DNA from 2 places in the Comamonas sp. UBA7840 genome. Region 1 is predicted to be linked to the other one. Evidence: riboswitches for the same ligand, from Rfam matches in the RefSeq annotation. Region 1 holds a riboswitch; the other holds the start of a gene.
What was found. Region 1 has a riboswitch for S-adenosylhomocysteine ahead of ahcY (adenosylhomocysteinase). Riboswitches for the same ligand answer to the same signal wherever they lie in the genome.

Region 1 (15,282 bases):
TCCTGCAACTGGCGCATTTTGTTGAGCACCACGGTGTGCCCCAAATGGATGTCCGGCGCTGTAGGATCCAAGCCCAGCTTGATGCGCAGCGGCACCCCGGTTGCCGCCGAGCGCGCCAGCTTTTGTGTCCAGTCAGCTTCTGGTAACAATTCGTCAACGCCGCGCAAGGTGATTTCAAGCGCTTGTCTTACAGACTCAGTGACCGGGTATGTTGTAACAGCATTTTGATTCATAAGGGTTTTTTCCAGCGCGGGGTATAGGCCCCCCGGTATAATTTCGGATCTATTGCAGTGACCAATTCTAGTCGGCAAGGCATTTACATACTGGTAAATGGCCACTATGCTGACAGAACGCGTGCCCCATGCCTCACATGCCTTTCCGTCTTCAAGGTACGCACACTTCCCAGGAACCCAGGTTTTGAATCACAAACTAGTTTCTGCCGGCAGTGCTTTCCTTGCACAGCTGGCACAGTCCATCCAGCGCCACCCGAAACGCCTGACCGCCGCGATTGCAACCCTCATGCTCACCGCAGGAGGTGGCGCCTTCGCCGTTGCGTCCCTGGGTCCAGATCCTGCCGACATGCCGGTGCGCACGCTCACCCAAACCATCCCCTCGCTGGTCGAGGGCAGCACGCTGGCCGACCTGACAGATCTGAACGATTTTTCGCTGTTCCGCACGGACTACACCCGCTCCAGCGACACCCCAGAATCGCTGCTGCAGCGTCTGGGGATTGCAGACCCCAGCGCTTCGGCCTTTTTGCGCAGCAATGAGCTGGTTCGCCAGCACGTTTTCAGCCGCAATGGCCGCTTGGTGTCCGCCGAGGCCAGTAACGACCACCAGCTGCGCAAGCTGACCGTGCGCTGGATTGAGAGCGAAGACAGCCAAAACTTTCAGCGTTTGGTGCTGGAGCGCGATGCCCAAGGCCAATTTGTCAGCACCGTCTCGACCGCACCGCTGGTCGTCAACACCCGCCTGACAGGCGGCACCATCCACAGCACCTTGTTTGCCGCCACCGACGCTGCAGGCTTGCCCGACGCCGTGGCCGTGCAAGTGGTCGATATTTTTTCGGACATCAACTTCCACCGCCTGCACAAGGGCGACCGTTTCTCCGTCATCTACGAAACCCTGGAAGCCGACGGCGAGTTCTTGCGCTCTGGCCGGGTGCTGGCCGCAGAATTCCAAAACCGCGACAAGCTGCACCAGGCCATGTGGTTCCAAGAGCCCGGCCAACGTGGCTCTTACTACGCCATGGACGGCTCCAGCCTGCGCCGTGCCTATCTGAATTCCCCCGTGGAATTCTCGCGCGTCAGCAGCACCTTTGCCATGCGCAAGCACCCCATCCACAACACATGGCGCCGCCATTTGGGCACCGACTTTGCAGCCACCACCGGCACCAAAGTGCGTACCGTGGGTGATGGCGTGGTTGAGTTTGCGGGTTGGCAAAACGGCTATGGCAACGTCATCTACGTCAAGCATGCCAACACTGCCCACGTGACCGTCTACGCCCACCTGAGCCGTATTGACGTGAAAAAGGGGCAGTCCGTAGAACAAGGTCAATTCATTGGTGCTGTCGGCTCTACCGGCTGGTCCACAGGGCCGCACCTGCATTTTGAATTCCGTGTGAATGGCAACCACCAAGATCCCCAGGCCATCATCGCCAAGAGCGAAGCCAACGAAATTTCCGAGAAAGTTCGCAAGCAGTTTGCTAAGCATGCAGAACATATGCACACGCAGCTGGCATCGGCAGAGCTGATTCGCCAAGCCAGCGCCCAATAAGGGTGTGCTAACCTCCTGAGGGCCTCGAGCAATCGAGGCCCTTTTTCTTTGCCTGCCGCGTTTGTATGCCCACTGCCCACCTCTCTGCCCCTGATCGCACCGCCCTGTATATCGGCCTGATGTCCGGCACCTCGCTCGACGGCGTGGACGGCGTGCTGGTGCAGTGGGATGCCCAGCAGCACCTGCACGTGCTCGCATACGCCGCCCAGGGCTTTGCTCCGGATTTGCGGCAAGAACTGCTGGCGCTCAATACCCCCCAAGGCTGCAATGAGCTGCACCGTGCCGCGCTGGCGGGCAATGCCATCAGCCTCGCTTATGCTGACGTGGTGCAGCAGTTGCTGGACCAAAGCCGCACCCCGGCCAGCCACGTGAGCGCGATTGGCGCCCACGGCCAAACGGTGCGCCACCAGCCCCAGCAACACGATGGCACCGGCTACACCTTGCAACTGCAAAACCCAGCCCTGCTGGCAGAGCGCACGGGCATCACCGTCGTCGCCGACATGCGCAGCCGCGATGTGGCTGCAGGCGGCCAAGGCGCCCCTTTGGTGCCAGCATTCCACCAAGGCATCTTCAGCCGTACGGACCGCAGCACCGCCGTGCTCAACATCGGTGGCATTGCGAATATCAGTCTGCTGCCTGCCTCCGGCGCATCAATGCCTGTGATGGGTTTTGACTGTGGGCCCGGCAACGCGTTGATGGATTGGTGGTGCCTGCAGCACACCGGCGCAGCCTATGACAACCAAGGCCAATGGGCCGCGGCTGGCACGGTGCAGCCCGCGCTGCTGCAGTTGCTGCTGTCAGAGCCGTTTTTGCAGCTACCCCCTCCCAAAAGCACGGGGCGCGACCTCTTCAATCCCAGTTGGCTGCACACGCAGTTGCAAGCCTTGGCTCACACACCCAGCCCGCAGGATGTGCAAGCCACCCTCACCGCCTTCACCGCCCACAGCTGCGCACAGGCGGTGATGCGGCATGCACCCAACAGTGACAGCTTGCTGGTGTGCGGCGGTGGCGCTCTGAATACCGAGTTGATGCGCCAGCTCCAAGCCCTGCTGCCGCATGTCCATGTACAAAGCACGGCCGCATGCGGCTTGCCACCGCTGCAGGTGGAAGCTGCTGCCTTTGCCTGGCTGGCCCGCCAATGCATGCTGGGTTTGCCCGGCAATTTGCCCGCCGTCACGGGCGCGCACGGGCCACGCATTCTGGGTGCGATTTATCCCGCCTGATGCAGCAGCGGCGCTTAGTCGTGCCCGTCTGGCGCGCTGCGCACCTTTTCATCCGGCTCTAGCTGGCTAAACACCAAAGTGGCCGCCAAGGTCATCACCCCCACCGTCACAAACGTGGCTTGCAGCGCCAGCAGCTTGTAGCCTTCGCGCGCCTGCCACATGTCGGCATAGCCCGCGAGCACCGCTCCAGCTGTGGCCACGCCCATGCTCATCGCCAGCATCTGCACCATCGACAGCAGACTGTTGCCGCTGCTGGCCGACTCACCGGTCATGTCCTTGAGCGTGACCGAATTCATGGCCGAGAACTGCATCGAGTTGACGGCGCCAAACACAAACAATTGCGCCACGATCAGCCACACCGGCTGTGCGGGGCTGACCAGCCCCAGGCCCGCAATCATCACGCCCAGCAACACCGAATTCACCTGCAGCACACGCTTGTAACCAAAGCGCAGCACCGTCTGCACAGCCACGCGTTTGACCAGCATGCCGCCCAGCACCGTGGCCAGCATCATCGTGCCCGCATGAAAGGGCGACAAACCCAAGCCCACCTGCAGCATCAGCGGCACCAAAAAGGGTGCTGCCCCACTGCCCAAGCGGGCAAACAAATTACCCAGCAAGCCCACGCGCAATGAGCGCACGCTAAATAGCGATGGGGCAAACAAGGGCTGGCTGCTGCGTAGCGCGTGCATCCAGTACGCTGCCAGACTGGCCATGCCGAACACCAGCAGCACGGCCACCAGGGCATGCCCCATCCCCACACCGGACAAACCATCCAGCGCCAGCGACACCCCCACCATGCCAGCGGCCAGCAAGGCAAAGCCCACACCGTCAAATGAGCGCTTGGGCTGCTGATCGTTCAGCGGCATCCAGCGCCATGCCGCCCACACGCCCACGATGCCAATCGGCACATTGATCCAAAAAATCCAGTGCCACGATGCAAACTCCACCAGCCAGCCCCCCACCGCCGGCCCCATCAAGGGCCCCACCTGCCCCGGAATGGCAATGAAACTCATGGCGCGGATGAAGGCATCGCGCGGATAGGCGCGCAGCACTGCCAGCCGCCCCACGGGCAGCATCATGGCGCCGCCCACCCCCTGCACCACCCGCGCCATCACCAAAAACTGCAGCGTAGGGGCCAGCGCACACAAGACCGAGCCCAGCACAAACAACGCCATGGCCGCCGTGTAAATACGGCGTGTACCAAAGCGGTCTGCCACCCAGCCCGTGGCTGGAATCAACATGGCCGTCGTCAGCGCATAGGCCACCACCACCGACTGCATATGCAGCGGGCTTTGCCCCAGGGATGCCGCCATGCTGGGCAAGGCCGTGTTCAAAATCGTGGCATCCAGCGACTGCATGAAAAAGCCAATGGCCACCAGCCACAGCAGGGGCTCTTGCTTGCTTGCAGGTTGACTCATATTGTTTTTCATAGCTGCTAGCGCTTATCCAATCTACGTTTTAAGCCAATTTGGTCGCAAAAAAGCCGCTGGCAAGCAGCGGCTTTTGGGAAGGGGAAAACAGACGCAATCGGCGCTGTTACACCGAGAAGCTTGAGCCGCAACCGCAAGTGGTCTGGGCATTGGGGTTCTTGATCACAAACTGCGCGCCCTGCAGATCTTCCTTGTAGTCGATCTCTGCACCAATCAGGTACTGGTAGCTCATGGCGTCAATCAACAGCGACACACCGTTTTTGGTCATGGTGGTGTCGTCGTCATTGGTGATTTCATCAAAAGTGAAACCATACTGGAAACCCGAGCAACCGCCGCCTTGCACAAATACGCGCAGCTTCAGGTCTGGGTTGCCTTCTTCCGCAATCAGGTCGGCCACCTTGGCAGCTGCGCTGTCGGTGAAGACGATGGGATCAGGCATTTCAGTGGTGGTGGGTTCTGCAACGGCGCTCATGGGGATACTCCGAGTGTTCTTCTCAAAATCGGCTGTAATGGTACTGCGTTTTGCTCAGGAATTAGGCCAGCGCCCAGCTTTGACGCCAGTCGCAGTGGGGGCATTGCCCGCCACCTTTCCCGCACAGACCCAGCGGTAAAGCCCACAAAAAAGCCGCCACACCCGAAGGCAGAAGCGGCTTTTTTGTGAGGAGGCTGCACCGAAGCGCAGCCTGCCAAAGGTCTGAAACGAATTAACGCTTCGAGAACTGCTTGGCGCGACGAGCACCACGCAGACCGACCTTCTTACGCTCAACTTCACGAGCGTCGCGAGTCACGAAGCCGGCTTGGCTCAGTGCAGGCTTCAACGCTGCGTCATAGTCGATCAGCGCACGAGTCACGCCGTGGCGCACTGCACCGGCTTGACCGGATTCGCCGCCGCCGTGCACGTTCACCAGCACGTCGAAAGCTTCCAGATTGCCAGTCAGCGCCAGAGGCTGCTTAGCGATCATGATGGAGGTTTCGCGGCCGAAGTACTGCTGAATGTCTTTGCCATTCACAGTGATCTTGCCGGAGCCCTTTTTCAGGAATACACGAGCCACGCTGGACTTGCGACGGCCTGTACCGTTGTTCCAATCACCAATCATTGAGGTCTCCTTAGATTTCCAGAGCCTTAGGCTGCTGTGCGGTATGGGGGTGCTCAGCACCGCCGTACACCTTCAGCTTCTTGATCATGGCGTAGCCCAGGGGACCCTTGGGCAACATGCCCTTGACGGCCTTTTCCAGAGCGCGGCCAGGGAACTTAGCCTGGAGGTCGCGGAAGTTGGTGGCAGTGATGCCGCCAGGATAACCAGAGTGACGGTAGTACACCTTGTCCAGGTTCTTGGTGCCAGTGACCTTGAGCTTGGAGGCGTTGATGATGACGATGTAGTCGCCGGTGTCAACGTGAGGTGTGTAGATTGCCTTGTGCTTGCCGCGCAGACGGAGTGCCACTTCGCTGGCGACACGTCCGAGCACCTTATCGGTGGCGTCAATCACAAACCACTCGTGTTGCACCTCAGCGGGCTTTGCGCTGAATGTAGACATGAGATTTCTCTTTCAAGAAGGTTTGGAAGGCCCTTTTCCGCGGTCGGTGCTTCTTCTTAAATTCATTGCTGAACTAGGAAGCCTCTTAGGCGGTAACTACCAAAGCCTCGGCAAAACCTCTGCTTTAGTACTTCGCCGCGGGGCCATAAAATCGCTGCGAAGCCCGCCATTATACAAAATAGCGTCCAATAGCGCCATCAGCACCTGGTGTTGGTGTGGATTTACCCGCATCAGCGGCAATCCCCGCACACTGGCGCCATCCTGCGGCCTTGGGCCGCCGCCCCGCTGCAGCCTGGACTGCCGCACGAACCGAAAAGAATGCACACCTATGTTTAGCTACCGCCACGGCTTTCACGCCGGCAACCACGCCGATGTACTCAAGCACACGATCTTGATCGCCGCCCTGCAGCACATGGCGCAAAAAGACACCGCCATCAGCGTGATCGACACGCACGCGGGTGCGGGTCTGTACCGCCTGGACGGCGACTTTGCCAACACCAGCGGCGAAGCCAAGGGCGGCATTGAGCGCCTGCTCGATACACCCCTGGATGAATTAACCCCGGCCTTGCGTGCCTATGTAGAAACCGTGCGCAGCGTCAACCAGGGCAAGGGCGTTAAAACCTACCCCGGTTCGCCGTTCATCATCCAAAGCCTGCTGCGCCCGCAAGACAAGCTGCGCCTGTTTGAGCTGCACCCCAATGACTGGCGCTCGCTGGACGGCAACATGGCCCAGCTGGAAGCAGGCAAGCAGGTGGAAGTGCTGATGGAAGACGGCTTCAACGGCATCAAGCGCTTTTTGCCCCCGCCTTCGCGCCGCGGCTTTTTGCTGTGCGACCCCAGCTATGAAATGAAGACCGACTATGGCCGCGTGCTGACCATGATCGAAGACGCCCTGGTACGCTTTGCCACCGGCACCTATGCCGTGTGGTACCCCATCATTCCGCGCCAGGATGCACACGATTTGCCCAAGCGCCTCAAAACCCTGACCACCAAGGCTGGCAAGGGCTGGCTGCACGCCACGCTCACCGTCAAGGGCAGCAAGATCCGCAGCGAAGTGAACGACTGGGGCAACACCGCCGAAGGCAAGCGCCCCGGCCTGCCTGCCAGCGGCATGTTCATCATCAACCCGCCCTTCACACTGCGCGCTGCACTCAAGGAAACGCTGCCGCAAATGCAAAAGCTGCTGGCGCAAGACAAAAACGCCGCACACACGCTGGAGTTTGGGGAGTAAATCCACACCCCCATCGCCACGCAAAAAAAGGAGCTGCCCGCGCGCTTGCAAAAAGAGTTTCAGATGCTTATCACACTGAAATCCTTGATGTTTGAGCGCTGGCAGCTCCTTTTTTATTGAGCCGGCGTGCTACACCTGCTGCACGTACCAAGGGGCAAGTGGGCGCGCCTTAATTGCTGGCAGCCAACAGTGCCTCGGGGCAGCTATCTTCGCCCTCGTCGAGCTTGTAGATTTCTACCGACTTCACGCCTTTACCCAGCATGCCGATTTCTTCGGCCGCCGCCTTGCTCAAGTCAATCACGCGGTTTTTCACAAACGGACCACGGTCGTTCACGCGCACCACCACCGCTTGGCCGGTGCTTTTGCTGCGCACACACAACTGGGTGCCGAACTCGTACGTGGGGTGGGCGGCCGTCAACTCGTACTGGTTAAAGCGCTCGCCATTCGCCGTCTTGCGGCCATGAAATCCGGGGCCGTACCACGAGGCAACGCCTTGCTGATCGACTTCGGGCCATTCCAGTTCATACAAGCGCTCTTGCATCGCCTTGGCCGGATCCTTCATACGATCTGGCCGCAAAGGGGGGGGCGCCATCTTGGCCAACAATTCCGCACCGGTGCGGGAGCTGGCTTGGGGCGCACGCACGGCATCGCCCTGGGCGGGTGTAGTGCGCTCGGTGGGCAGGGGCGCGCAAGCGCTTAACAACGCAGCCAGCAGCACCGATGCTGCTGGCAAGACACGCGGACGTGCCAAAGATAAAAAAGACACACTAACGGAAACAGGCTGGCACCCATGTGCTTGCATGGTCTGACCCTTCTAACGGTGAGCGCACGATAAGCACCACCAGAAAGCCAGCGCGTTCCGCTCAAGCCATTACAAGCCCAATCGGTCGCACAGCTCCAAGGTAGCAGCGCTCTGGTTCATCGTATAAAAGTGCAAGCCCGGTGCGCCTTGATCGCGCAACTGCTCGCACAAGCGTGTGACCACATCCATGCCGAAGGCGCGAATCGAGGTCACATCGTCCCCGTAGGCCTGCAGGCGCAGGCGGATCCAGCGGGGAATCTCAGCGCCGGTCGCATCGGAAAAGCGCATGAGTTGAGAGGAATTAAGGATGGGCATGATACCGGGAACCACCGGCACCTGCACGCCAAGTGCTTGAATCCCTTCAACAAAACGGAAATACGCGTCGGCATTGTAGAAGTATTGGGTGATGCCGCTGTGTGCGCCCGCCTGGATTTTTGTAGCAAAAGCTTTCAGGTCTGCCTCGGGAGATTTGGCCTGCGGGTGGGTCTCGGGGTAGGCCGCCACCTCGATGTGGAACCAGTCGCCAAACTCGTTGCGGATGAATTCCACCAGGTCGCTGGCATGGTGAAATTCACCGCCCAAGCCATAGCCACTGGGCAAATCGCCGCGCAGCGCCACCAGGCGTTTCACGCCCATGTCCTTGAGCTCTTGCAGCTCTGCGCGCACCTTGGCGCTGGTGGCGCCGATGCACGAGAAGTGGCAGGCTGCCTGCATGCCTTCGGCCTGAATATCACGCACCATGCTGAAAGTGCCCGCTTGGGTGGAACCACCCGCGCCGTAGGTCACCGAGCAAAACTCGGGCTGGCGGGCATACAAATCCTTACGCACTTGCACATGCTTGGCCGCGCCTTCGGGCGTTTTGGTGGGAAAAAACTCAAAGCTGATGGGGAAGTTGCTGGTCTTTGCATTGGCCACGGTCATCACTCCTCGCCTGCCCTCCCGGCAGGCTGTCTGCAATCATGTTGTCTGAGACAAGCTGGCAGCCCCTGCCGGCCTGTCTCTCACGTCCGCCACATCCACCACGCCATGCGGCGTGCAAGCGGCACACCGCACAGGCGGTGCCGGACTTATTTGGCGTTCTTGCGCTTGGGGCGCGCAGGGCCCGGCACGTTGTAGCCGTCTTCTTCGTCGTCAATCACGTCAATGCGCTTGAGCTCGCGCAGCACGGTGCGCGAGACGCGCTTGGCCGCAGGCGCAGCAGGCTGGTCGGGCAGTGGCTCGTCCAGGTTCTTGATGCTGGCGCCTTGCACCGCATGCACAAAGAATTCGTGGTTGCCGTCGCCGCCTTCAATGGCGGAATCCATCCAGCCCTTCACTTGCAGGCCCAACTCGGCCAGGCAATCGCACACGCGCTGTTTCACCTCTTGGTACAGGGCCGGGTCGCGCACAATGCCGCCCTTGCCGACCTGGCCGGGCTGCAGCTCAAACTGGGGTTTGACCAGCATCAGCAACTGGCCATGGGGCTTGAGCAGGCGCACCACGGCGGGCAACACCAGCGTCAGCGAGATGAAGGACACATCGCCCGTGACAAAGTCAAACGCCGGGGTGGTATCTACATCCGCGTAGGCTTCTTTACGGCGGCGCTCGGTGGGCACACAGCCCTCTTCGCGCGCCTTGGCCTTGGCGGCACGCTCGGCCTTGAAGGCTTCGATGTCGGTGTCCTTGGCGTCGTTGCTGTCGTCGTAGTCTTCGGCGATTTCACCGCCGTTGCGCATCCACGCATACGGGGCCTGGGGCAGGGTGTCGTTGTCTTCTTCCTCTTCCCAGCGCTCGGAAATCACTTCTTCGCAGGCATCTTGCAAGATCTCTGCGGTCATGGAACGCGCATTCACGCCCTCCACACAAATCACGCGCACGTCTGCACGCAGGCTGTCGTGCAGCTGGCCCTGGCCCACGTCCACGCCAATCACCTGGGCTGCGCCGTGCTTGAGCAGGCAGTCGGTAAAACCACCGGTGCTTTGCCCCACATCCAGGCAACGCAGGCCTTGCACGTTCACGCCCGTGGCGGCCAGTGCGCCTTCCAGCTTCAAACCACCGCGGGAGATGAATTTGACTTCGGCGTCATCCAGCAGCTTGAGCTCAGCGCCCACAGGGATATCGTCACCGTTTTTGACGACTTTTTTCCAAGGGGCCAGCGGCGTCAAGCGCCACTCCACGCCCGAAGCAATCAGGCGCTGGGCCTGCGAACGGGTGCTGGCATGACCGTGGTCCACCAAAAATACATCTGCGCGCATGGCGTAGTTTCCTTTTATTCACTCAAATTGGCCTCTAGCGCTTATCTGATAAGCGTTAGCAGCTATCTATTTACAGCAAAGCACCAGAGGTCGCAAAGCCGCCGCACACGCGGTCGGCTTTGCCCGCCATGATTAGTAGCGGTAGGTTTCAGGCTTGTAAGGGCCTTCCTTCTTCACACCGATGTAAGCGGCTTGCGCATCGGTCAGCTCGGTCAGCATGGCGCCCACCTTCTTCAGGTGCAAGCGTGCCACCTTTTCATCCAAGATCTTGGGCAGCACGTAGACCTTGCCCACTTCGTAGGCTTCAGGGCGTGTGAACAGTTCGATCTGTGCGATGGTCTGGTTGGCAAACGATGCGCTCATCACGAACGAAGGGTGGCCCGTGGCGCAACCCAGGTTCACCAGACGGCCCTTGGCCAGCAAAGTGATCTTCTTGCCGTCAGGGAATTCGATCTGATCGACCTGGGGCTTTACTTCTTCCCACTTGTACTTCTCGATCGAAGCCACGTCGATTTCGTTGTCAAAGTGACCGATGTTGCAAACAATCGCTTGGTCCTTCATGGCGACCATGTGCTCGTGGCGGATGATGTCTTTGTTACCGGTGGTGGTCACGAAGATGTCGCACTTGTCGGCGGCATATTCCATGGTCACCACCTTGTAGCCTTCCATGGCAGCTTGCAGCGCGTTGATCGGGTCAATTTCGGTCACCCAGACTTGGGCGCGCAGGGCCGACAGGGCTTGGGCGCAGCCCTTGCCCACGTCACCGTAACCCGCCACCACAGCCACCTTGCCAGCGATCATCACGTCCGTGGCGCGCTTGATGCCGTCGACCAGCGATTCGCGGCAGCCGTACAGGTTGTCAAACTTGGACTTGGTGACCGAGTCGTTCACATTGATCGCGCGGAACAGCAAGCTGCCGTTGGCCGACATTTCGTTCAGGCGGTGCACGCCGGTGGTGGTCTCTTCGGTCACGCCGATGATTTGGGCGGACTTGCGGGTGTACCAGGTGGGGTCTTGCGCCAGCTTGGCCTTGATGGCAGCAAACACGATGCGCTCTTCTTCAGAAGAAGGGTTGGCCAGCACGGACAAGTCTTTCTCGGCCTTTTGACCCAGGTGCATCAGCATGGTGGCATCGCCGCCATCGTCCAGGATCATGTTGGGGCCTTCGTTCTCCGAACCGGCGGGGCCGAATTCAAAGATGCGGTGGGTGTAATCCCAGTAGTCTTCCAGTGATTCGCCCTTGATGGCGAACACAGGGGTGCCAGTCGCTGCAATGGCTGCAGCCGCGTGGTCTTGGGTCGAGAAGATGTTGCAAGAAGCCCAGCGCACGTCGGCGCCCAGGTCCTTCAGCGTCTCGATCAGCACCGCCGTTTGAATGGTCATATGCAGCGAGCCGGTGATGCGTGCGCCCTTGAGGGGCTGGGCCGCAGCGAACTCTTCGCGAATGGCCATCAGGCCGGGCATTTCGGTTTCAGCAATGCGAATTTCTTTGCGGCCCCAGTCGGCCAAAGAGATATCGGTGATTGCGCGATCTTGTGTATTGCTCATGGTTTCTCCGTGCGGAAGACAACTTGAAAAAACCACGTTCTGGGAGATTGGGGGCTGAACAGACCTCACCGCACAGAAAGCGTGGGTGAGCGTCGTTGCCTAGGAGCGAGGCGGCAGGGTGTGCCGTCTGCTGCCCTTCCGAGCCTCACGCCACCGCGGGTGCTAGGTGGACGCTGCAACGCTCCTCGGAAGGAAAAGAGGCTGCGATTGTAATCGAGCCCTTCAAGGTTTGCCGCAGTCAGGCATCCGCCGTGGCAGTAGCCGGGGGAATGCGCATCGGAATGGTCACCGGCCCATCGTTGACCAGGTGCACCTGCATGTCGGCGCCAAACACCCCAGTCTGCACCGGGCCCGCTGCGTAGCACTGCTGGGCCTGCGCCACCATGTAGTTGTACAGGCGCAACCCCTCCTCAGGCTTGGCGGCCGGCGTAAAGCTGGGGCGATTGCCGCCGCGGGTGTCTGCCGCCAGCGTGAACTGGCTGACGATCAACAGCCCGCCACCCACATCCTGCACGCTGCGGTTCATCTTGCCGGCGTCGTCGCTGAAGATGCGCAGCTTCAAAATTTTGGCCAGCAATTTATCGGCCTCTTGCTCGGTGTCGCCCTGCTCGGCACACACCAGCACCAGCAGGCCTTGGGCAATCTGCCCACTCACTTGCCCATCCACTTCTACACGCGCTTGGCGCACACGCTGCAATACCGTAATCATGGAACCTTAAAAATTATAGTTACTGGGGCAGTACTGATAGGCATTTACCCCCCGTTTAGCCTTCAAATGCTTATACAGCCTACGCTGACAGCTCCTGTTTTATGCGTCACGATTGATCCAGCCAGCTGTCTGCAAGCAGCAACCAGGATGATGTAACTTGCCGTAACGCAAAACGACTGTGTCTGGGCTCCGGTATACCGCCAACCTATGCACGCGACCACTCCTTTCATTGATTGTCCCGCACGGCGCAAGCTCAGGCGCCCAGGCCTTTGCGCCGCGGCTCGGCCATGCCATCACACCCTCTCTGCGCCGCAGCCATGAGCACCGCACCCACCTACGCCCCCAGCGAGCCACCCCACGACGTGCTGCACGCCGTGGCCCTGGTCACCGGCGCACCAATGGCCTGCTTGAGCTGGCCGGAAGGCCGCTGCCTGTGGGCCACCGCCGCCTATGCCCAACTCCTTGGCATGCCCACGCAGGAACTGCAGGGCAAACTGCTGCAAAACTACCTCAGCCCCTGTGACTGGAACAGCTGGCTGTGCGAGCTGGAGCGCCTGGCCAGTGCCCAGCAATCGGGCACCAGCCTGCAAACACCGCTGACATTTGCCCACCAGCAACGCATCCAAACCCAGCTAATCGCGCAGACGCACCAGCACAAAGTGTGCGCCATCGTGGTGGTGCCGCTGCACAACCTGTCGCTGGTCGATGCCATGCAAATGCTGCAAGACAGCGACACCCGCCTGCGCCGCTATGCGGCAGCGACCAGTGAATCCATCATTTTCTTTCGCCATGGCCGCATTTTTGATGCCAACCCTGCGGCCATTGCACTCACCGGCTACCCTTTGAGCCAGTTGGTGGATCGCCCGATTCTGCACCTACTGCCCCACGTTTTGCGCGCCAGTGCACAACCCATAGTGGAACAAGGCACCAGCAACGCCCAGGAAACCCGCCTGTTGCACCACAGCGGGCAAGAGTTGCATGTGGAAGTCACCGTCCACCTGCTGCCCGAGGATGGCGATGTGATTGGCCTGATGGTGCTGCGCGACATTACCGAGCGCAAACGGGCCGAAGCGGAAATGCATTTCCTGGCCTTTCACGACCCGCTCACGCGCCTGCCCAACCGCCAAGGGCTGATGCGCCAGTTGCGCCAGGTGCTGCAAAGTGCAGAGCAATGCCAGCGCCCCGCTGCCGTGCTGTATGTGGACTTGGATCGTTTCAAAGATGTCAACGATTCACTGGGCCACGATGCAGGCGACAAGCTGCTGGTGGAGGCTGCGCGCCGCCTGCGCAGCAAAGTGCACCCTGACGACCTCGTTGCACGCCTGGGGGCTGATGAGTTTGTGGTGGTTTTAGCCTCTCCCTTGACGGCATGCCAGCCCGAATGCATCTTGCGCGAGATGCGGTTTGTGCTCACCAAGCCCTATGCCCTGCACAACGGGCTGGTGAACCTGCCCGCCTCGATTGGCGTGAGCATCTACCCGGAAGATGGCGACACTGCCGAAGCGCTAATGCTCAACGCCAGCGCCGCCATGGAAACGGCCAAAAACATAGGGCATGGCAGCCACCAGTACTACAGCGCACTCATGCATATGCGCCCCAGCCGACTGCTGGTGCAAGACCGCCTGCTGCGCGAAGCCATCGAAACCAACCAAGGGCTGGTGTTGCACTACCAGCCCCAGTGGGATCTGAACAGCAACCGCATGGAAGGCTTTGAAGCCCTGGTGCGCTGGCAGCACCCCGAGCGCGGCCTGCTGCCACCGGGTGAATTCATCAGTTTTGCTGAATCTCGCGGCCTGATCTCTTTGGTGGACCGCTGGGTGATGCGTGCGGCATGCCAGCAACTGCGCGCATGGCGGGATGCGGGCCTGCCGCCCGTGGTGGTTTCCGTCAACATGTCCGCCATTGAGTTCAACCAGAGCAATTTGCTGACCGAGGTGCAGCAGGTGCTGACCGACACCGGGATTGACCCGCAGTGGCTGGAGATTGAGCTGACCGAAACCACGCTCATGAAACAGTCCGAACATGTACTGGGGACTCTGGAGGCCCTGCAGCAATTGGGCGTTCGCCTGGCCATTGACGACTTTGGCACAGGCTACTCTTCGCTGGCCTACCTCAAGCGCTACCCTCTGGACAAGCTCAAAATCGACCGCGCTTTCATCAAAGACACGCCGCAAGACCAAGACGATGTGAGCTTGGTCACCGCCATCATTCAAATGGCACGCAGCTTGAATCTGCGCACCGTGGCCGAAGGGGTGGAATCCAAAGCGCAATGGAGCTTGCTAAAGCATCTGGGCTGCGATCTGATTCAGGGCTACTACCTCTGTCGCCCCATGTCTGCCGAAGATGCCCTACGTTGGCAACAACACCGTTGTCAAATGGGTGCGCCACAATAAGTGCATGCACTACACACCTTCTGCTGCTTCTCCCCCTGTGGCTGCCGCCGTATTCACCCGTGCTGCCGATGCGGTTCAACATCTGAAAACGCTGTACCAGCAGCAGATAGCGCATCTACGCTCTGCCATGCAGACGTACGTGGAAGGCAAGGACTTTGCCCACCCCGTGCGCGCTTGTTACCCGTTGCTGCGTCTTCAGGCCCACACCGTACGCAGGCCTGACACCGGTCTGGCCTATGGTTTTCTGGACCATCCAGGCCTTTACGAAACCACCATCACCCGCCCCGACCTTTTCTCTGACTACCTGCTCACCCAGCTCAGCTTGCTGGAGCGCAACCACGATGTGCAATTTGAAGTGGGACTGAGCACACAGCCCATTCCTGTTCACTTTTCGTTCGCG
Region 2 (15,282 bases), on a different contig from region 1:
GGCCTTGTTGTGCAGCATGGCTTGCACCTCCTGCGGCAGCATGTGGGCAGGCAGGTAGACCGAGGCGGCCTGTGCGCTTTGCACCGCCTGCGCCAGGGGCTGAAACTCCAGCGCCAGCACCGCGCTGGTGCGCATGGCCTGGGCCGCGGCGGCAGCGAGCGAACCCGGCAGCACCTGGGGCTGCATCACCAACCCGATGCTGCCGTTTTGCAGCTGCTGCACGCTGCCTGCAAACGGCAGTTGCAGCATGCCACCGGGGCTGCCGCTGGCAAAGCCCGTGGCAAACGGCCCTGGCGTAGCGACAAAACCCAGCGGGCTGGCCTGCGCAGCGCCCGCCCCTGCAGGCAGCGCCGCACCCAATGCCGATTGGGCCTGCGCCCAGGCCACCGGCACGCGCAAGGTCAAGGTAAAGCTGCGCTCACCATCACTGCCCTGCACCACGCCCTGCTGCACCAGCCAGTTTTGCAGCGTGGGCAAGGTGATGCTGGCCTTGTCTGCCGCTGCGGCCAGGGCAGCTTGCGGGGTGCTGGCCACCAGGGCCGGTGGCAAATCACCGGCGGCGGCCGCTTGGCCTGCCAGCTGCAAGACGGCATTCGTCAAGGCCGTGGGCCACGCCTGGGCGCTGACCAATTGCTGCGGCAGGGGCTGGGCCGCGGTGGCCTGCTGCAGCAAATGGCTTAAAAAAGCTTGCAACTGCGGGCTGACACCCGCCGTGGGCCAGTTGGCAGGCAAGGTGGCATTGCCCGATTGGATGTGGTTGACCAAATTGGCCACCAGCTGGTTGAACGCCTCCATCTTCACCACCTGCTGGGCTTGCGGCGACAGGTTCACGCTGCTGGACAGTGCCGCCTGCGCCGCCGCCACAATCTGGGCCACCTGCGCGGCGCTGGTCGTGCCGCTGGTGGGCGCCACTTGCGCAGTCGCGGGCACCGGTGCAGCGGACTGCGCAGCTGCACTGCTGGTGCTTGGCGGGTTGGGTTCGCTGGCGGTACGGGCACTGCTGCTGGGTGGCGTGGGCACCGGCGTGGGGGCGGAGGATGCTGCCGGCGTGCCGTTGCCTTGGCTGGCCGTCTGGGCCGCTGCCGCAAAGCTGGGGCTCTGTGCCTGCGGGTTGCTGCCTGCATGCACAGTTGCACCCTCCGGGGCGCTGGGCACGGCGGGTGTAATCGGCAGGGCAGAAGAAGGCGGGATGGCAGAAGTCACGTGCCGACTGTAGAGCAAAAACAGCGCCGCACGCCAGCCTCACCACGGCCCAAGCTTACGTGTTTTGATAGCTGCCTGCGCTTGTCACGCAAGCGTTACAGCGCTATTTATTGCAAATTTTCTTGCGGCTTTATGCGCGGGCCCGCAGTTGCTGCACAAACAACCCAGCCGCCAGCCCCAGCGGCCGCTCCTTGGACCAGACCCAGTCCACAAACAGTTTGCTGCCATTGCTGAGGTTGTTGAACGGAATGCGCAGCAACTCACCGCTGAGGATGTGGGGTTCCACCAGACTGAGCGGCAACCAGCCCCAGCACAGCCCGGCGGCAATCAAAGCCCGCGCTGCGCCGTGGCTGTCTGCGCGCCACAGGTGGTGCGAGAAGACAAAGCGGGTGTCGGTCAAGGCCGGGTCACGGCTGGCCACCAGCACCTGCCGCACCGCGGCCAGTTGGGCCATATCGATGGTGTGGGCCACGCCCGCCTCCCAGTGCGCGCACAACGGGTGGCGCGGCGACATCACGGCCACCAGCGTTTCATGGCCCTGCTCCTGAAAATCTTCGCGGGCGTCGATGCTGGGGCGCTCAAACACCAGCGCCAGCTGGGCACGGCCCGCGTGCAGCAACTTCAGGGCATCGTCTTGCGGGGCGGCCAGCACCTCCACCACCAAGGCAGGAAATTGCGCCACCACGGGGCGCAAGGCTTCGGCCCAGTCGCTGGCCAGCAGCTCAGGGGCAATCGCCAACGTCAGGCGTTGCTCCAGTCCGGCGTGCAGTGCCAGCGCCTGCTGGTTGAGCAGCTGCAGCTGCTGCGCCAGCAGGCGGGCTTGCGGCTCCAGCGCCTGGGCCGCCGCCGTCGGCGTGGGCTCGCGCCCGGTGCGGTCAAACAGCTGCAGGCCCAGCTCCGCCTCCAGTTGCCCAATCGCCATGCTGACGGCCGAAGGCACCTTGCCCAGCTTGCGCGCAGCGGCAGAAAAAGAGCCGGTATCGAGCACGGCCAAAAACAGCGGGACTTGTTCCAAAGGAAAGGGCATGGCGCTCAATCTATCAAAAAAACTGAAAGAACCTAACTTTCACCGTCAATTTTTCACACATAAACTGCGGCCACTTATGTCAGCAGCAACACCCCAAGCCGTCGGCCTGCAAGGCCCCCTGCGCCGCGTCGTTTTTGTCGGCCTGTATGAATTCATCGCCATCGTCGTCTCCAGCCTGATTTTTATGGCGGTGGGGCAAGAGGCGGGCTCCTCCGGGGTGATGGCCGTGGCGGCCTCCACCATCGCGATTTGCTGGAACATTACTTTCAACTGGCTGTTTGAAAAGTGGGAGCTGCGCCAGACCCGAAAAGGTCGCTCGCTGCTGCGCCGCATCGCGCACGCCATCGGCTTTGAAGGCGGTATTGCCGCCATGCTGATCCCGCTGATGGCCTGGTGGTTCGGCATTTCGCTGTGGGAAGCCACGGTGATGGAGGCGGGTTTGCTGGTGTTTTTCTTTCTCTACACCTTTGTTTTCAACTGGTGTTTTGACCGTTTCTTTGGTCTGCCTGCCTCTGCGCAGGCCCTGCCCACCACTGCAGCAGCTTAAAACCATAGCTGCCAGCGCTTGCCAGCTATGCGCTAGCGGCCAATTTGGCAACAATTCCTCGGCCTGCGCCCCTGCCGTGTACCGGCATCACCCATGCAGGCTGCGACGCGGGGGCAGGCGCTTTAGAATTGCGGGTTTCGCCCCAAGGAGCGCTGCAGCAGCGCGCGCGTCGCATGGACCGCGCTGTCAGGCTTGGGGCCAGCGGCTGTTGTGCAGCAGCCGCCCCTGCAACGGCGTTCACCTGTTCCCACGATTGATTGAGTTTTTTCACACAGGTGAGTGCGATGACCGTTGCTGCAGCCCCCCATTCGATTCCCCCCATGCGCCTGTCGGGCCTGGAGCCCGTGTTCATTGGCAAAGACACGCTGTTCGTCAACGTGGGCGAGCGCACCAACGTCACCGGCTCCAAAGCCTTTGCGCGCCTGATCCTGAACGAGCAATACGAAGAAGCCCTGGCCGTGGCGCGCCAGCAGGTGGAAAACGGCGCGCAGATCATTGACGTGAACATGGACGAGGCCATGCTGGACAGCAAGGCCGCGATGGTGAAGTTCCTGAACCTGATGGCTTCGGAGCCCGATATCGCCCGCGTACCGGTGATGGTGGACAGCTCCAAGTGGGAGGTGATCGAAGCCGGTCTGCGCTGCCTGCAAGGCAAGGGCATCGTGAACTCCATCTCCATGAAAGAAGGCGTGGAAGAGTTCAAGGCCCACGCCAAACTCGTCAAGCGCTATGGCGCAGCTGCGGTGGTGATGGCGTTTGACGAAAAAGGCCAGGCCGACACGTTTGAGCGCAAGATTGAGATCTGCGAGCGCGCCTACCGCATCTTGGTGGATGAAGTGGGCTTCCCCCCTGAAGACATCATCTTCGACCCCAACATCTTCGCCGTGGCCACCGGCATTGAAGAGCACAACAACTACGGCGTCGATTTCATCAACGCCGTGCGCTGGATCAAGCAGAACCTGCCCGGCGCCAAGGTCTCGGGCGGCGTCTCCAACGTGAGCTTCTCCTTCCGTGGCAACGACCCCGTGCGCGAAGCGATTCACACCGTGTTCCTCTACCACGCGATTGCCGCGGGCATGGACATGGGCATCGTCAACGCGGGCATGGTGGGCGTGTACGACGACCTGGAGCCCACGCTGCGCGAGCGCGTGGAAGACGTGGTGCTCAACCGCCGCCCCGACGCCGCTGAGCGCCTGCTGGAAATTGCCGACCAGGCCAAGGGCAACGCCAAGGACGACAGCAAAAAGCTGGAGTGGCGCGGCACGCCCGAGCACCCCAAGACCGTCAACGAGCGCCTGTCGCACGCGCTGGTGCACGGCATCACCGACTTCATCACCGAAGACACGGAGGAGGCCTACCAGGCCATCGTGGTCAAGGGTGGCGGCCGCCCGCTGCACGTGATCGAAGGCCCGTTGATGGACGGCATGAACGTGGTGGGCGACCTGTTTGGCGCGGGCAAGATGTTCCTGCCCCAGGTGGTGAAATCCGCCCGCGTGATGAAGCAGGCCGTGGCCCACCTGGTGCCCTACATTGAAGAAGAAAAGCGCCAGCAGGAAGCCGCCGGTCTGGATGTGACCAGCAAGGGCAAGATCGTCATCGCCACCGTCAAGGGCGACGTGCACGACATTGGCAAGAACATCGTCACCGTGGTCTTGCAGTGCAACAACTTTGAAGTCATCAACATGGGCGTGATGGTGCCCTGCCATGAAATTCTGGCGCGCGCCAAGGCCGAAGGGGCCGACATCATCGGCCTGTCGGGCCTGATTACGCCCAGCCTGGAAGAGATGCAGTACGTCGCTGGCGAAATGCACAAGGACGACTACTTCCGCGTCAAAAAGATTCCGCTGCTGATTGGCGGCGCTACCTGCTCGCGCGTGCACACCGCCGTGAAGATTGCGCCCAAATACGAAGGCCCCGTGGTCTACGTGCCCGATGCCTCGCGCTCGGTCAGCGTGGCGCAAAGCTTGCTGGGTGAAGGCAAAGACCACTACGTGACCGAGTTGAACGCCGACTACGACAAGGTGCGCACCCAGCACGCCAACAAGAAGAAAACCCCACTGTGGTCACTCAGCCAGGCCCGCGCCAATGCAGCCGTGGTGCACCATGCCCCCGTCACGCCGCGCGTGCTGGGCCGCCGTGTGTTCAAGAACTTTGACCTGGCCGAAATTGCCCAATACATCGACTGGGGCCCGTTCTTCCAGACCTGGGACTTGGCCGGCCCTTACCCCGCCATCCTCGACGATGAAATCGTGGGCGTGGAAGCGCGCAAGGTGCTGGCCGATGCGCAGGCCATGCTCAAGAAAATCATCGAAGGCCGCTGGCTGCAAGCCAACGGCGTGATGGGCATCTTCCCCGCCAACCGCGTGGGCGACGACATCGTGTTCTACACCGACGAATCGCGCACCGAAGTGCTGACCACCTGGTACGGCATGCGCCAGCAAACCGAAAAGCAGGCGGTAGATGGCGTGATGCGCCCCAGCCGTTGCTTGTCGGACTTTGTGGCCCAAAAGGAATCGGGCATCAACGACTACGCCGGTCTGTTTGCCGTGACCGCCGGTATTGGCGCCGAGAAGAAAGACAAAGAATTTGAAGCCGCGCTGGACGACTACAGCGGCATCATGTTCAAGGCCCTGGCCGACCGCCTGGCCGAAGCCTTTGCCGAATGCCTGCACCAGCGCGTACGCAAAGACCTGTGGGGCTACGCTGCCGATGAGAACCTCAGCAATGAAGAACTCATCAAAGAAAAGTACCAAGGTATTCGCCCTGCCCCAGGCTACCCTGCCTGCCCCGACCACACCGCCAAGATCGATCTGTTCAAGGCGCTGGCCGCCGACGAAATCGGCATGACCTTGACCGAGAGTTTGGCCATGAACCCCGCGTCCAGCGTCAGCGGCTACTACATCGGCAACCCAGAGGCCGTGTACTTCAACGTGGGCCAGATTGGGGAAGACCAATTGGCTGATATGGCCCAGCGCCGAGGCATGGATGTGGAAGAACTGCGCCGCTTCTTGGCGCCGAATTTGGGGTGATTTGCTCAGATGTCAAAAAGGCCGCGTAAGCGGCCTTTTTTATTTTTCTGCAATTTGTGAAGAATTTAATTCTATAAGAACAGAAATGTCTTCAAGAATCAGTCTTCTGATACTTTTATATGATTCAGAATGATTAACATAAGCTATATATTTTTCGAAATCTTGCTCAATCAATAAAGATTGTAGATTTTTATTTTTAGATTTTAAAAGTTTATCCCAATGAAATTCTTTTGGAGTTTTCCCGAACTCAACTTTAAGTCCCTCTGCAATACATATCATTGTTTGACTGTCCGAAACCTTCTCAGATAAAATATTAATTTCATTTCTAATATTACTCATTTTTGTAATGAGCTGAGTAATTAATTCAGACTTTTCTTTAGTATCTGGGAGCCCTGTATTTTCTGCGGCAATTCTGATTGTTTCTATTTTATTTATTATCTCTTGCGTTCTACCTGGAATACCTTTTCTTTTTCAAGCCTTAATCTATCACATGATTTTGTTTCTGTGATAAATATAGTTTCCATGTTAGCTGCTTGTGTAATTAAAACAGCATCATTTTGTAACTCTCTTATTCCCTCCTTAAATTGAGGGTATCCCATTATTATTCCGCCAATAAATCCAAGAATACTTATTTTCGATATAAAGCTACCTTCATCTAATTCTATATCTATTTTTATATCTTCACCAAATAAGAATTTGGCTCTTGGTTCAACAAATAAACGTATTTTCTCTTTTATTTCTAATTCTGACGATGATCCTTTAATAAACTCTATATCTAAATGGGAATATGCTTCACAAAGCAAATCATATTTATTCTCTTGATCTGACTTTTCAATGTAATTTGCCATTTAATTATTTCCTTTTTTAAGATATCACCGGATAACAAGCCTCACCCCATACCGCTTCCGGATGGGCCATCATGATTGCAATCACCACGGGCACGATGTGCGCCATCAGCGTGGCGCAGTCCTGCACTTGGGCACGGTTGACCTTGCCGTTCCAAGTGGCGCCGCCGTGCATCAGTTGGTTGCGCAAGGTGTAGATGCGCTGAAACACCAGCGCCAGCAGCTCGGGCGTGTGACCTTGTGCCAGCAAGATGGCGGCTTTGCGCTTGCCAGCGGCTTGGCGGGTTTGCCACGTGGCTTCGTCGATCTCGCCGCGCTGGAAGCTCCAGAACGATTCAAAGACGTAGGGGTTGTCGAGCAGCACACGGATGGGGCCGCTAAAAGTGTTCCACACCAAATCATCCAGTTGCTTGGCGCTGTCTAAGCCGTGTAACTTGCGCAAGAACGCGGTGAAGCTCTCTTGTTCACTCAGGCGCAGAGTGGCGGGAATTTCTTGCGCATAGGCGGCGTTGAACGCAATCCACAAAAAGATAAAGCGCGCGTCCGGATCGTGATCGGGCTCGCACACGCTGGCGCGCTGCAGCCAACTGAGTGCGCGGTGAATGCGCAGGTTCAGCGCATCAGGCATGCCTTCGCGTGTGGCACGGTGGCGTTTTTTGAGTTCGGCGTGAATGGCCTGCATCTGTCTCCCCCAGCTTCTTATGAACTGGTGGGAGCTTAGAGGCAGATGGTGTGGGCGTGCAATGACTTCGCGCACCTTGGTTCTTGAGCGCCTGCATTCACCTGCGGAAAGCACCTAGCAGCTACTCCAAGCCACGGGTGCGGCAGCAAGCGGGACACGGCGCCGGAGCTTGCCATGGGATGCGCGGTTGCCCAGGTTTTCAGCGCCTGTGCATGGGGCGACCCCAAGCGCCCCTGCGCGGTCTTCACGCATCTGCCCACAAGGTGAAGGCGTGCGCTTAAAAAAAAAGAGCTACCAGCGCTTGATACATAAGCGCTAACGGCCATTTTTTACTCTTAATTGGACAGCTCGACCGGGCGGATATCGATATTGCCGTATTCATCGTGGCGCCCGGTGCTGGCCAGCACATGGTCGCCGTGCTGGTCTTCAATCAGGTAGTACACCGGGTTTTGCGGGTCTTTGCGCACCTTGAGCTGTACTTCATACATGCGCTTGCCACTGATGATGACGCCGCTGGCCTCGGGCTGGTGCGGCGGAAAAATCAAGCAGGTGTGGCCCGAGAGCTGGCCTTGTGCACATTGCGAGGTGCCATAGAGCTTGGCGGGCTTGCCCAGATAGTTGATATCAATGCCTGGCGGGAACATGAGCGTGTCGTCCAGCGGAGACTCATCAAAACAGCCTGTCAAAACAACTGTAGCGGCCAAAGCCGCCAAGTAGGGAAATCGCATGAGCTTCTTCTCTGGGCAAGCCGGGTACACCTGCGGCAAGGCAGGTGGGTACCCGATGGGGCGTGACAGCGCACGCAGAAGCTCCACAGTTTATCAATTGTTACCAATTGATATTTAATGTGCGAAAAAGTTTTTCGCCTCTGCTTTGATGCAAGTCGCCACCTCTTGCCAGACTGGGCACAACCCCTAGTTCACAGGCTCGCTGGTTTTGCGCAGGCGATACATGTGGCTGGGCTTCAAGGCAGCGCCTGTGGCGCGCTCGCGCATTTCGATCCAGCCTTCGGCAACAAAAAATTTATAGGCCACAGGCTCTTGGGCGGAGCGGCGCAGGCTGATCAAGCTGCCGCCGACAGGGTCAAAGCTGAAAGGGCCCGTATAGGAGGGCACCACCGTGCGACTGAGGTCACCGCCCACGCGGCGCTCGCGCACCACGGCGGTTTTGTCATCGCGCAATTGCACGCTGATGGCGATTCCACCGCCATCACAGCCATCGCAGGGCAGCAGCGCCTGGTAGGTGCCATGCCAGTCCAGCATGGTCTCGGGGGTATCGCCCTGCAGCGCTTGCTGGCCCTGCTCATGCATACGTGGTGGAGGAGCATCCGCCGTCACGGGTTTGCTGACACAGCCCAGTAGCCAGAAACTGGCACACAGGGTAAGCAGGCAAGGCCCCAGAGAACGATGGTTGTAGACTGTTTTTTGCATAAATAGCTGGCTGGATAGCGTCAATCAATTCACGATGGATGCTAGAGCGTGTGCACTGCCTGCCAATCCCCCAGGGCAGCGAATGCATGTAAGCCATCTCCTACAAACTGTGTTGAAAGACTTTTGACCATGCCTCAAGCAACACGCGGCTATGCCGCCACTTCACCCACCAGCCCGCTGGGCTTGTTTCACTTTGTGCGCCGCGATCCACGTGACAACGATGTGGTGATCGATGTGCTCTACAGCGGCGTATGCCACTCCGATTTGCACACCGTGCGCAACGACTGGGGCGGCACCGTTTACCCCACCGTCCCCGGCCATGAAATTGTGGGCCGCGTCACGGCCGTCGGCAGTGCGGTCACGCGCTTTCAAGTGGGCGACACCGTGGGCGTGGGCTGCATGGTCGACAGCTGCCAGCACTGCGCAGCGTGCGCCAAAGGCTGGGAGCAATACTGCGAAAAAGGTATGACGGGCACCTACAACAGCACCGACCGCGTGGATGGCAGCGCCACGCAAGGCGGCTACTCCGAGCACATTGTGGTGCGCCAGGAATTTGTATTAAAAATTCCGCAGACGCTCGATTTGAAGGCCGCAGCCCCGCTGCTGTGCGCAGGCATTACCACCTGGTCGCCGCTGCGCCACTGGAAGGTCGGCCCGGGCAGCAAAGTGGCCGTCGTAGGGCTGGGGGGCCTGGGGCATATGGCACTCAAACTGGCCAAGGCGCTGGGCGCGCAAGTGACCTTGTTTAGCCGCTCAGCGGGCAAAGAAGCGGACGCCCAGCGCTTGGGGGCAGACCGTGTGGTCATCAGCACCGACAAGGCCCAGATGAAAGCGGTGAGGGGCCAGTTTGACCTGATCATTGACACCGTGCCCTACGCCCATGATCTGAACCCCTACACCGCCACCTTGGCCACCGGCGGCACGCTGGTGCTGGTCGGGTTTCTGGGCATGCAAGAGCCAGCAGTCAACACCACGTCCTTGGTACTAGGGCGCAAGTCGGTGGCAGGTTCAGTCATCGGCGGCATTACCGAGACCCAAGAGATGCTGGACTTTTGCGGCCAGCACGGCATTACCGCCGATGTCGAAATGCTGGCCATGCAAGACATCAACACCGCGTACGAGCGCATGCTGCGCAGCGATGTGAAGTACCGCTTTGTGATCGATATGCAAAGCCTCAAGAGCGCCGCCTGAAAAAGGCTTTGCGAGCCGCGCCTGCCTTCAAGGCTTTTTAGGCCTCTAAGGCAGGTGCAGCAAGCGCTGTCAGCTCACAAAGTTGAAAAGCGCTTTTCAGTCTTTGCGGTTGGGCGCCACGATTTGCTGGGCCATGACATCCAGCACGGACAGCGGCCACTGCATGGCCCAGCCCGCCGCCGCCACGGCCAACCACTCGTGCACCGCCCACTCGCCCATGCGCTGGGGCAGGGGCAAATAGGTTTCTTGCGCGCCTTGCGCGCACACCACCCGGCCATCGCGCACAAAAGCCACGCGGCCATTCACGCGCCGGTGCGATTGCAGCAAGGGGTGGTTTTCATCGGCATCCACCCAGGTGATCTGGCCCAGACAGGTCAGCGCCAGGCTCTCCAGCTGGTGGCAGCCAGTGCCCAGCACCGCCATGCCACCGGGGCGCACCGCACGCAGCTGCGCGGCCAACACCCGCTGCTGCATGGAGCTGTCCAAGTCCGTGTCGTCGGGGCAAATGATGGCCACATCACAGTGCGCATAGGCCCACCCTGCCTGCACTGCCGTGGCCATGTTTTGGGCAATCACCGCTGCGGTGACTGCACGGTGCATCAGCACGCGCTGGCCCGCCGAAGGCGCTTGGCTCACCGGCTGGGGCATGTGGGTGCCTTGCAAATACATGTCCGCGCCACTGGCTACCCCCGTGTAAAAAGCCTGCGACTGCAGCCACAGCCCCAAGGTTTGCGCCATGCGCTGCCCGGAGGCTTGGCCGGCCAGCACGCCCACCAAGGGGATCTGTCCATTGTCCGGATGCGGAAAGAGGTGGGAGCAAATCGCCTCACCCACCGCACGGGGCTTGCCGTGCACGGGGTACAGGTGCATCAGCAAGCTGGGGCCCGCATTGACTTCCACAATCGCCCCGCCCTGCTCCAGCAAGGGGCGGCGAATGTCTTGCACCACCATGTCGATGCCTGCGATATCCAGCCCAATGGTGCGCGCCGCCATGACCGCGTTGCGCGCAATGTCGGGGTGTACTTCATCGGTGCAATCGACCGTCAAGTTGCCAGTGCGCAGCAGCACCACTTGCTGCCCTTGGGCAGGAATGGACTGCGCATCCAGCTGCTGGCGCAGCAACTCGCCTTGCACCTTGGCGTCGGTAGACAGCTCAATCCGCTCCAGCGTGTTGTCAATCAGGCAACGGGGGTGCTGGTTGATCTGCGCTTCCACCAGTTGTGCCACGGTGGATTGGCCATCGCCCACCACGCCCAGGGTTTCGCCCCGGGTGGCTGCCACCACAAAATCGCCCACCACCAGCACCCGGTGTTCATAGCCGCGAATGCAGCGCTCCACCAGCACCTGGGTGCCTTCGCGCTTGGCCAGCTGCCAGGCGGTCTCTACCGAAGCCTGGTCCATCAAGTCCAGACTCACGCCACGGGCGCGGTTGCCGTCCAGCGGCTTGACCACCACGGGCAGACCCAGGCCTTGCGCGATATGCCAGGCCTGCGCCGGCGAGGTTGCGAAATCCCCCTGCGGGGTGGGAATGCCTGCATTGGCCAGCAAGCGCTTGGTCAAGGCTTTGTTGGACGCAATGTCTTGGGCAATCGCACCCGTCATATCGCTTTCCGCTGTCCAGATACGCTGCTGGGCAGCGCCCATGCCCAGCTGCACCAGATTGCCCTTGGGAAACAGGCGGTAGGCGGGCAGATGGCGCTGCAAAGCCGCATTGGCAATGCACGCGGTACTGGGGCCCAAGCATTCTTCGTCGATCACGTGGCGAATGCGCCCCAAAGCACCGGCCCATTGCTTGGCGCGCTCAATCGGCTCCAGCACCAGCAGCTCCAGCGCATGCTGCAGCAGGCTGCGGCCCAAAGCGGCTTCACTGGCTTCCACCACCACCGTGCCACGGCCATTGATGCCGGGCAAACACTGGCAAAAGCGATCCGGCAAAGCCACGGCCTTGAGCAAGGCATGCAGCAGCTCTTCCAGCTGCGGCCACTGCCGCGCATCCATGTCCAGCAGCTGCGCTTCCAGCACAGGATGGGGGCTCCACAGGTTGTTGCCTGTCCAGTGGCGGGTACGCAGGACGTGGGCTTGCTGGCAGTTCAACGTTTTGTCAGTGCAATCAGATTCGGGGGTGCTGAGGACGCGCATACGCGAGCCTCCTTGGATTCAAGGGTGGTGGTGACAGCACCAAACAGCAGGCGACAAACCGCAAGCTGCCACAGCGCAACACACCGCCGCACGGCGGTGTAGGAACGGGTGCAATGAAAGTGGGTGTTCAGAGGGGTGTGCGAGAGAAATCGCTGACCCGCAGGCTTAGGTGCGCAGCCGAAGCAGCGGCCCATCCACGCAGTGCAGCATGTGAATGTTGGTCATGGGTGACTTTCCAAACCGAGCCCACGTGCGCGGACTGCTGGCTTGTTATCTAGGGCCTGTAAAAAATGTGGAGTCATGCTGCTGGGCAATGCTTGGCACGAAGCAATTGCACCGCCTGATGCTCGCCGCCATCACTCCATGGGCAGCAAGCGGGCCAAAGAATAGCAGGCTCGCTACAACTGTGAAAGAGGTCTCTGGCCGAAAGCACAGGCGGCAACACGGGATTGCGGCCATACGGTCACCGTCACGAAGGTTTTGGCGCTGTGGGAATATGCACGGCCTGGCCCCTTGCCTGCGCCGTACACTGCGATCAAGCCTTGGTTTTGTTCACCAAGCGCCCTTCAAGCCCCAAGAGCACATCCCATGTCTACTCCCAATACCCGCAGCTGGCTGCAAACCCTGGTGGGGTTTGACACCACCAGCCGTCACTCCAACCTGCATTTGATCGAACACGTGCGCGACGCGCTGGCAGCGCAAGGCGTGCCGGTGCAGTTGATTCGCTCGCCCGATGGCGCCAAATCCAATCTGTTCGCCACCCTGCCCGCCAGCGATGGCAGCACCCAGGGCGGGATTGCGCTGTCTGGCCACACCGATGTGGTGCCCGTCGATGGCCAGCAGTGGGACACCGACCCGTTTGCGCTGACCGAAATCGACGGCAAGCTGTATGGCCGTGGCACCTGCGACATGAAAGGCTTCATCGCCGCAGGCTTGGCCCTGGTGCCGGAATTTTTGGCGATGCCGCGCAGCAAGCCGCTGCACTTTGCCCTGTCGTATGACGAAGAAGTAGGCTGTTTGGGTGCCCCCGTCATGCTCCACCAGCTGCGGCTGCAAGGCCAGCGCCTGGATGGCTGCATCGTGGGCGAGCCCACCAGCATGCAGCCCGTGGTGGCGCACAAGGGCATCAATGTGTGGCGTTGCACCTTGCACGGCAAGGCGGCGCACTCCTCACTGACGCCACGCGGCAGCAACGCGATTGAATACGCAGCGCGCCTGATCTGCCGCATCCGCGATATGGCCGACAGCTACCGGGCCAACGGGCCTTACGACCAGTTCTTTGATGTGCCCTACACCACCATGACCACCAACCAGATCAGCGGTGGCATTGCGGTGAACACGATTCCCGAGCGCTGCGAATTTGCCTATGAATTTCGCAACCTCCCTGGCATGGACCCGGCAGGCATTCAGGCGCAGGTCGAGGCCTATGTGCAGCAAGAGCTGCTGCCGCGCATGCGCCAAGAGTTTGCCGAGGCACGCATTGAGTTTGATTCGCTGGCAGGCGCCCCCGCTTTTGACAGCGCCGAAACCGAGGCCATCAACCAGCTGGTGCAAGCCCTCACGGGAGACCGCACCAAGCGCAAAGTAGCTTACGCCACCGAAGCGGGCCTGTTCCAGCAAGCGGGCATCCCCACCGTGGTCTGCGGCCCCGGCGCGATTGCCGATGCGCACAAGGCCAATGAATATGTGGAGCTGGCGCAGTTGCAGCGCTGCGAGGACTTTTTGCGCAAGCTGGCGCAGTCCTTATAAACAAAAAGAGAGCTGCTAGCGCATGCGAACATTGAGCTTCAGATGCTTTCCTGTCTGAAACCCAGTATTCAATAGCGCTGGCAACTCTCTTTTTTATCTTTTGATGGAGCGATCAAGCCTCTGCGGGGTAAAACAGCTTGCGGCCCTTGTCGGCCGACACGGCCTTGGCAATGGCGCCAATGTGGTCGGGCGTGGTGCCGCAGCAGCCACCGACGATGTTGACCAGGCCTTCGGCGGCGAACTCATGCACCAGCCGGCTGGTCACGTCCGGCGTTTCGTCAAAGCCGGTGTCGCTCATCGGGTTGGGCAGACCGGCATTCGGGTAGCAGCTGATGAAGGTGTCCGGCGCGGCCTTGGCCAGCTCCTGGATGTAGGGGCGCATCAGCGTCGCGCCCAGGGCGCAGTTCAGGCCGACTGACAGCGGATTGCTGTGGCGCACACTGTGCCAAAACGCCGTCACGGTCTGGCCCGACAGAATGCGGCCCGAGGCATCGGTCACGGTGCCGCTGATCATGATGGGCAGCACCTCGCCCGTGGCCTCAAACGCTTCTTCCACGGCAAACAGCGCGGCCTTGGCGTTGAGCGTGTCGAAAATGGTTTCCACCAGGATCACGTCGGCGCCGCCTTCGATCAGCGCCACGGTTTGCTCGAAATAGGCTTTGCGCAAGGTTTCAAAGTCCACATTGCGCGCACCGGGGTCGTTCACGTCGGGGCTGATGGACGCCGTCTTGGGCGTAGGGCCCAGGGCGCCGGCCACATAGCACTTGCGGCCGTTGACGCTGTACTTGTCGCAAGCTGCGCGGGCCAGTTGGGCGCTCTTGAGGTTCATCTCGCGGGCCAGATCGGCCATGTGGTAGTCGTCTTGCGCCACGGTGGTGGCGCCGAAGGTGTTGGTTTCGATCAGATCAGCCCCGGCGGCCAGGTATTTCTCGTGAATGTCGCGGATCACGTCAGGCCGGGTGATGGACAGCAACTCGTTGTTGCCTTTGACATCACGGGCGAAATCTTTGAAACGGTCGCCAGCGCCATCCGCGCCGGTATAGCCTTCGCCCCGGTACTGGGCCTCGCCCAGCTTGAAGCGTTGGATCATGGTGCCCATCGCGCCATCCAGGATGGCAATACGCTGTTGCAGCAGGGCGGGCAGTTCTTGGGCGCGGGTGTAATTGGGCAGACTCATAGCCTCCGATTGTAGGAAGCTGTGCATGCCCTGTGGCAGCACATGCTGTTGTCCGCCTGCGTGTGTGGCGTATGCCATCCCCGCCAGCAGCGAGCAGTGCTTGCTGCGCGTAAGGCCCTATGCCGCGTAGTAGCGCTTGGCCATGCGGAAGGTCAGGTTCCAGCGCTGCGCCCCCAGCAGATGGTGCTGCCCGGCCTTGAGCGGATTGACCCCGTGGTAGGCCATGCGCGTGGGGCCGCCCCACACCAGCACATCGCCGTGCG

Region 2: another riboswitch for S-adenosylhomocysteine. It lies ahead of metH (methionine synthase); the one in region 1 lies ahead of ahcY (adenosylhomocysteinase).

The regions. Positions count from the first base shown of each region.
Region 1 is NZ_DLTI01000015.1:154,275-169,556, reverse strand. Features, by position in the region: gene tyrS (tyrosine--tRNA ligase) at 1-233, opposite strand, end outside; gene B3R00_RS04555 (M23 family metallopeptidase) at 418-1,776, shown strand; gene B3R00_RS04550 (anhydro-N-acetylmuramic acid kinase) at 1,842-2,999, shown strand; gene mdtD (multidrug transporter subunit MdtD) at 3,014-4,417, opposite strand; gene erpA (iron-sulfur cluster insertion protein ErpA) at 4,536-4,901, opposite strand; gene rpsI (30S ribosomal protein S9) at 5,134-5,526, opposite strand; gene rplM (50S ribosomal protein L13) at 5,537-5,965, opposite strand; gene B3R00_RS04525 (23S rRNA (adenine(2030)-N(6))-methyltransferase RlmJ) at 6,294-7,196, shown strand; gene B3R00_RS04520 (septal ring lytic transglycosylase RlpA family protein) at 7,366-7,947, opposite strand; gene metF (methylenetetrahydrofolate reductase [NAD(P)H]) at 8,068-8,919, opposite strand; gene B3R00_RS04510 (TlyA family RNA methyltransferase) at 9,066-10,232, opposite strand; gene ahcY (adenosylhomocysteinase) at 10,365-11,780, opposite strand; S-adenosyl-L-homocysteine riboswitch at 11,861-11,973, opposite strand; gene dtd (D-aminoacyl-tRNA deacylase) at 12,019-12,489, opposite strand; gene B3R00_RS04495 (putative bifunctional diguanylate cyclase/phosphodiesterase) at 12,807-14,882, shown strand; gene B3R00_RS04490 (AMP nucleosidase) at 14,887-15,282, shown strand, end outside.
Region 2 is NZ_DLTI01000004.1:56,041-71,322, forward strand. Features, by position in the region: gene B3R00_RS00845 (hypothetical protein) at 1-1,203, opposite strand, end outside; gene B3R00_RS00850 (LysR family transcriptional regulator) at 1,334-2,230, opposite strand; gene B3R00_RS00855 (PACE efflux transporter) at 2,307-2,777, shown strand; S-adenosyl-L-homocysteine riboswitch at 2,916-3,023, shown strand; gene metH (methionine synthase) at 3,062-5,806, shown strand; gene B3R00_RS00865 (hypothetical protein) at 5,846-6,145, opposite strand; gene B3R00_RS00870 (hypothetical protein) at 6,241-6,654, opposite strand; gene B3R00_RS00875 (HEPN domain-containing protein) at 6,671-7,333, opposite strand; gene B3R00_RS00880 (hypothetical protein) at 7,669-8,061, opposite strand; gene B3R00_RS00885 (copper resistance protein NlpE N-terminal domain-containing protein) at 8,248-8,763, opposite strand; gene B3R00_RS00890 (NAD(P)-dependent alcohol dehydrogenase) at 8,893-9,954, shown strand; gene B3R00_RS00895 (acetate--CoA ligase family protein) at 10,051-12,093, opposite strand; gene argE (acetylornithine deacetylase) at 12,682-13,842, shown strand; gene B3R00_RS00905 (homocysteine S-methyltransferase family protein) at 13,955-15,019, opposite strand; gene alkB (DNA oxidative demethylase AlkB) at 15,137-15,282, opposite strand, start outside.